DNA from 2 places in the Paenibacillus sp. OK076 genome. Region 1 is predicted to be linked to the other one. Evidence: riboswitches for the same ligand, from Rfam matches in the RefSeq annotation. Region 1 holds a riboswitch; the other holds the start of a gene.

The links. A riboswitch is a leader RNA that binds a small molecule or an ion and turns the genes downstream of it on or off. The one in region 1 is predicted to bind thiamine pyrophosphate.
Region 2: linked by a shared signal. The riboswitch ahead of BMY78_RS14580 (thiamine phosphate synthase) and the one ahead of BMY78_RS00105 (ECF transporter S component) in region 1 are both predicted to bind thiamine pyrophosphate.

The regions. Positions count from the first base shown of each region.
Region 1 is NZ_FOCH01000001.1:16,822-20,440, reverse strand. It holds gene BMY78_RS00110 (ABC transporter ATP-binding protein) at 1-1,173, opposite strand, end outside; gene BMY78_RS00105 (ECF transporter S component) at 1,174-1,767, opposite strand; TPP riboswitch at 2,006-2,116, opposite strand; gene BMY78_RS00100 (copper amine oxidase N-terminal domain-containing protein) at 2,280-3,233, shown strand; gene BMY78_RS00095 (pectate lyase) at 3,406-3,619, opposite strand, start outside.
Region 2 is NZ_FOCH01000001.1:3,313,709-3,317,327, reverse strand. It holds gene BMY78_RS14585 (ABC-F family ATP-binding cassette domain-containing protein) at 1-1,119, shown strand, start outside; TPP riboswitch at 1,184-1,293, shown strand; gene BMY78_RS14580 (thiamine phosphate synthase) at 1,532-2,206, shown strand; gene thiO (glycine oxidase ThiO) at 2,211-3,440, shown strand; gene thiS (sulfur carrier protein ThiS) at 3,437-3,619, shown strand, end outside.

The DNA.
Region 1 (3,619 bases):
TTCTTCGGCAGTTAGCTTTCCGCTCAGCAAGGAAAATCCCACTTCATCACGGACTGAATTTGTCACGAATTGAAATTCAGGATTCTGGAATACAAAGGCAATGCGATCTGCAAGCTGCTCGGTTTTTCCAGCCGATTGTCCTTCCACAACATATTGACCTGTCGTTTTTAGAATATTCATCATGGACAGCAATAATGAACTTTTACCTGCCCCGTTAGCCCCGACAATCCCCACCCAATCTCCGTTCCATACCTTGGCCTGCTCCACCTGAATGAATGGCGTTTTTCCGCGCCATCCGGTGAATTGCTGCATTTCCAGGGCTGGTTGGATCAGTGCAGAGGTTTCCCCCTCCTTATAATCTATACTTTCAGTTTCTGTTGCACCGTAACGACTATCCTCTCCTGAGACCCATGCCTGTGCCTTCGATTGGCCTCGTTCTTCCCAGACCCCTGGATACCAGATCCCGTATTCCCTGAGCATATTCCGCTCATCTGTAAACACCTGATTCGCCGGGCCATCTGCCACAATCTTTCCTTCAGGCGACAATACGATGATTCGGTCTACCCACTCGACGATTTCATTAATTTTATGTTCTACGATAATGAGTGTTTTGTCCTGTGCAATCTGTTTCACCGTTTCCCACACCTGAGAGGTTCCTTCATCATCCAGCAGTGCCGTTGGTTCATCCAAAAAGAGTACGTCTGGCTCCATGGCCAGAATCGAAGCCATCGCAAGACGCTGCTTCATACCCTGAGACATCGATTGAATGAGTGTTCGATTATGTTCAAAGCATAACCCAACCTGTTCCAGGTATTGATGGATAAGGGTAGGCATCTGCTCGCGTGGAATATTCCGGTTCTCCAATACAAAAGCAATCTCTTCATCCGTATATGACATACAGAACTGGGTATCCGGATCTTGAAAAACAATGCCGGGCTGCTCAGGCACCCGAATGTCATCACATTTCATCGGAATCTCCACAGATCGCGGAATCAGACCGCTCAGAATTTGCAGCAAGGTTGATTTGCCAGATCCGCTTGGACCAAGCAATAATACTTTCTCCCCTTGACGCACAGAGAGAGACAAGCCTTGAAACACCAAGGCCTTCTCTCCCGGGAACTTGCATCTTAGATTCGTAACACCTACCGCTTGCACATTCTCCACTTCATTCATCTAGTCCAGCGCCTCGTAATCCTGCTTCGACACCGGTCTAAGGGATCGTGTTACACCTGTAAGCTCCAGCGCTTTGGCAAGGTAATAGGCGAATACACCTGCAATCAGAATACTGCCAATGAAGCGGAACCCGATAAACAGTGTATAGTTCCAAGCCGAGAGGGAATCAATGTACCCGTACTGATAATCCAGTACAAGCGAAGCTGCCGCTGCACCAATAGCCGCAAGGCAGGTGACGAACAGATTGCTTTTCCGATACAGAAATGCGGCGAAGAAGATCTCTGCACCCAGCCCTTGCAACAGTCCATACACCAGTGTCGACATGCCCCACTCACTTCCGAGAAAAGCACTCACCGTGGATGCCGCTACTTCAGCCAGAATGGCTACACCCGGCTTACGAATGATTACAAAGGCAAAGGTTCCCGCCATAAACCACATGCCATAAATCATCTGCTCCGCATGAACGCCGAATGGCTTCATCAGATCATATGTAGGTCCCCATATTTTGTAGATCACCCCGAAGACCACCGCAATCACAATCGTTACCAAAATATCGGTTAACTTCAATCTGTTGCTGCCTACTGCTGTTGACATGTTCTCTACTTCCTTCCTCTGTTTCCCTGGATTTATAAAATAAACAATAAAACAAACAAAAAAGCCTCCCCGGTTTCCAGGCAGGCCATACGCACAGTTTACAATCTCACGATGCTGCGCATTAGGCAGATATAGAGAAAGAAGAAAACAAACGACACCATTCCCGTCACATCAGAAAAATCCTGCTGCACCCAAGAAACGCTGACATTTATGTTCTATCCCTATCGCTTACCATTGCACATCGCAAATTCATGTTCTCTACGCTGGCATTACCCAGATCAGATTTACGGTCAGCGGCACAAGGCCGCTCTCTCAGCCCAACTTCATTGAGCTCCCGGTTCACTTATTTCATTGCTTCTACTGTACAACACATGGGTATTTGTGACAATCCCGGAAAAATCATTACGCTGTATTTTGGGTAAATCAGAGAAGACATTCTGTGGTGTACTTTACAATACTATGCAACATTTGGATCAAGTAGTCCGTTTGGTATACAAGAAGGGAGATTGATAATGATGAAACAAACCAATACTGCCTGGCAGCAAAAAAAGTGGAAAATGATCCTTGCCGCTTCGATTCTCACCGCGGGTACGGCACCCGCACTGCTGTCATCCACTGTCGCGGAAGCAGCAACAACACACAAACCGACAGCGTATATTAACAATGTACAAGCTCAAAATGATGTGGTTATAAAGCAGGGTATAACGTACGTAGCATTGACTGAACTTCAATTCCTCGGGGACTATACGTTTGGCTACAATAACAAAACAAAACAGATTAGCATCAGCACAGACAGCGACAAATATGTTCTTATACCCAACAGCAAAACAATGAAGAAAAACGGTCAGAATGCGACGTTGTCGTCCGCTCCCATTCTGGTGAATGGCAAAGCCATGCTTCCGCTCCGTGCCATTGGCGAAGCCTTTGGCGCACAGGTTCGCTGGAACCAGACGGCCAAGGAGGCCTACATCTACACCACGGATGCTGCGGTGGTCAAAGACTACAGCAGTGCTGATCTGACTGTGGCGCGTGAAGCTGCGCTGCATTTGCCACGCTTCTCTGAACTGGGACAAGCACGCCTGGAGATTCGCAACCCTCTGGGTCCAGTGGATTCATCCATTCAATACATTTTTGAACAAGGCAAAAAGGAAAGTTTCTTCATTGTTGAAGATAACGATCTGATCAGCTATTACACGATTAAAAATGAAAACGCCCTGCTGAAATGGCAGGCCAATATCGGTAAAGATGCCGGAACTATCGGTGACCTGTTTTTTATCAAAACCAAACCCGTTGCTGAAGCAGGGACTCGCCCTTCCGTCAAGGGTCAAACCCTCGTATCATTTAAGTATTCTCGTATGCTTGAAGAGACTTCCTACGAGATCATGAACAAGTCCGGCTCCATCCATGCGGGCTCCATTGCCCCTGAGAAAGGTAAAGTGATCGTTGAAGTTCCGGAAGAAAAGTAAATTGGAATGCCCGCCCAGGCTTTAGAGACCTTTGTATCGGCGCAGGTGGGCAAATGATGCTTCTTCTGAATGCAACACCAAAAGGGATGTCCCCTACGTGATGAATAAACATAACGGGGGACATCCCTTTTTAGCATTATTCTTTATTTATTCGCTCACGGATATCATTGTCTTAATATTGCGTATTTCCGGACTGACTGGTTTTTCCCGAAGCAAATCCCTTAAATAAGGTCGGGACTTTAGAATAACGGGTATTTGTAATTTTCCCTTGCGATGTACTGCTGTCCGTACGCATGATCGAATCTTTGACGTTGGAAATATTTGAGTTGTCCAGCGTCATGTTCACCGTGAAGGTGGTTCCACCATTTTGACGCACCAGCTTGCCA
Region 2 (3,619 bases), 3.3 Mb from region 1:
ATGGCAAATGGACTGGGCTTGTCCGCCATCGGTCTGGATCGTGACGTTGCCGCGCTTAGTGGTGGTCAACGTACGAAGGTATTGCTTGCCAAGCTTTTACTGGAAAAACCAACTGCTCTTTTGCTGGATGAGCCAACGAACTATCTTGATGTGGAACACATTGAATGGCTGACGCGTTACCTTAAGGATTACCCGTATGCGTTTATTCTGATTTCGCATGATACGGAGTTTATGAATGAGGTCGTTAACGTTATTTATCATCTGGAATTTGCCAAGTTGACGCGTTATGCAGCGAACTATAACAAATTCCTTGAAATGGCCGACATGAATAAGGCGCAGCATATTGATGCTTATGAGAAACAGCAGGAGTATATCAAGAAGCAGGAAGATTTCATCCAGCGGAACAAAGCCCGTGCTTCTACTTCCGGTCGTGCCAAGAGCCGTGAGAAGCAGCTCGGCAAGATCGAACGGATCGATCGTCCAGACGAAGCGGCCAAACCCACATTTAAATTCAAGGATGCCCGGGCGAGTAGTAAAACCGTCTTTGAGGGCATTGATTTTGAAATTGGATATTCGTATGCATTATTGCCCAAAATGACGATGACGATTGAGCGTGGCGAGAAAATTGCCATTGTTGGCTGTAACGGTGTAGGTAAATCCACACTGCTCAAGACCATCTTGGGAAAAATCCCACCAATCAGCGGTAAGACTTTCTTGGGTGACTATTTGGAGACAGCCTATTTCGAACAGGAAGTACGTGCAGGAAACATTACCCCGATTGAAGATGTGTGGAATGAATTTTCTCATCTGACACAGAATGAAGTCCGGGGGCATCTCGCACGTTGTGGATTGAAAAATGAGCATATCACCCGTCCGCTTAACGCGCTTAGTGGTGGTGAACAAGCCAAAGTTCGTTTGTGTAAACTTCTGATGCGTGAAAGTAACTGGATTTTGTTCGATGAGCCTACAAACCATTTGGATGTAACGGCCAAAGCAGAGCTGAAACGTGCCTTGCAAGAATTCAAGGGTACCGTGCTGCTCGTATCCCATGAACCTGATTTTTATGAAGATTGGGTTACCAAAACGTGGGATGTTGAAGCTTGGTCCGAGAAACAATAACGTAATAAATGGAAATGTACGGTGACAAAAAAAAGTGTCTATGGTAACATAGGCTACAGCTTCATATGAACACTAGGGGGGCCGCACGATGCGGCTGAGATGGAAGAATGCGATTCCGGACCCTTTGTACCTGATCTGGATCATACCAGCGTAGGGAAGTGGCGCGTTTCAGCTAATGACAAAGGGCGTTATCGATAACTTTGCGATATGGCCTGCAAGATGATTCATGCGGTTTCTAAGTATACAGCGTTGCGACTATGTTGGTTTCTGTAGTTGTTATGCATTATGTATATATAGAGTAATCCCATGCGACAGTCATTCAGTTGATCCATGAATTCTAAATTCGTGGCCACTCCCCTACGGGAGTGGCTTTTTTGTTGTTTTATATCCGCTTAAATCATACAAGAGGAGGGTGAACAGGACGGAAATCTTCCACGAACAGTTAACAACACGATTATTCGAACTGCATGTGGTTTCACCAGGTACAGGAGACTTGGACTCTTTTCTGAATATTGCTAAGGATATATGGCGGTGGGTCGATTATATCCACATACGGGAAAAAAAGCTGCCCCTTGAGCAACAGATGTATTGGGCGCAAAGTCTCAGAACACGAGGTGTCCCATTTAACCGAATCATTCTGAATGGCTCCACTCAGCTTGATCATCATGCGTTGCTTGGTGGTGTGCATTGGGGTCAAGCAGTTATTCGGAAATACGATAAGGATGTGTTGAGGAGAAACAATCGGCTTCGCGTAGGAGTATCGGTTCATTCTCTGGAAGAAGCAAAAGTTGCAGAAGAACGTGGAGCGGATTATCTCTTTTACGGGCATGTATATGCCTCACCCAGTAAACCAAATTTCGAGCCCAGGGGACTTGCTTCGTTAGCAGAGGTATGCGCTAAAGTTTCAATTCCGGTCATCGCGATTGGTGGGATTGCAACGGAGAATATTGCTGCCATTCGAACTGCTGGTGCCCGTGGAGCCGCTGTGATTTCGTCGATTTGGACGAATGATCAGCCGGAACTGGCTGCCGCTGCATTGCGACTGGCGATTACGGATTCAGAGAAATACGCCGAACCAAGGAGATGATGCCATGAGAAAGGAAGCAAGAAGCCGAAGCGGGAATCGTTCAGGGTATCATCCAGGCACAGTATCGAGGAGTAAAGTTGGAGCAGAATTTCGAGGCAAGCTTCATGCAGAAACCATTATTGTAGGCGGAGGCGTTATCGGTTGTGCTATCGCATGTGAACTCGCTACCCGAGGTTATGACGTTCTTCTGGTTGAGCGTGCTCGGATCGCTGGTGGAACTTCCTGTGCAGCCGCAGGCATGCTTGCCGCTGACAGTGAGGAATTTACTCATGCTGTGATGGCAAAGCTTGCCCGGCAGAGCAGAGCTTTGCTTCATGAGCAGAAGGAACGAATCAGTGCGCTTAGCGGCGTTGAAATGGGGCTGCAACAGCAAGGTTTTATTACTCCTTTTCGCTCATACAGTGAGGTCAGCAGTTACAAGAATAATCGATCGTCTACCTTATCTACAGAACATATTTGGTGGGATCGTGTCGCTGTCCAACAGGAAGCTTCATGGTTAAACAGGGATACGTATGGAGCATTTTACAGACCTTCCGAGAGCGAGGTTCTTCCTGTCAACTTAACGCAGGCTTATGTCAGATCGGCTCAAGCAATGGGTGCAAGGGTGATGGAAGGTGTACAGGATGTCCGTTTGCATACGGATGTGAATGGAGTGCAAGGGATCAAGACTTCAATAGGAACGATGACATCGAGAAATGTCATTATTGCTACAGGGTTACATGGTGAAGAATTGATGAGACATGTGGGTCTGAAATCGCCTGTTTTACCAGTAAAGGGAGAGATTGCAGCCGTACAGTTTTCACCTCACCATGCCGGGTACAGGCCAGACAAAACGGTGTATGCAGAGGATATATATATTGTTCCCAAAGCTAATGGAGAAGTATGGATCGGTGCAACAAGCCTTCCTGGAAGAACAGATATGAACGTTTCGGTGCAAGGCATTCAGAAGCTGCTTGCAGCTGCAACAAACTGGGTACCTGGCATAAAGGAAGCCCATTTTATCCGAGCGTGGGCGGGTGTCCGTCCTTCGACTCCGGATGGATTGCCTTATGTGGGGGCTTGCGAAAGTGTTCCCGGTTTATTCGCTGCTTTTGGACACTATCGTAACGGCATATTGCTTAGTGCGATTACAGCGAGCCTCATGGCTGACTTGATTTGTGGCAAAACCTCGGAAGAGATGGGGATTCAGGACCTTAGTCCAGAACGTTTGAACACAAAGGAGATGTTGCAGTGAATATCATTGTCAACGGACAAACCATGCAAATTGAAGATAGCTTAAATCGTGTGGACAAATTGCTCCATTCATTTAATTTGCAAGTAAAAACCGTCGTGGTTGAGTTGAATCGTCAAATTTTAACGCGGGAATATCATGAAACGACCACTTTAAGAGACGGAGACCGAATTGAAATTGTA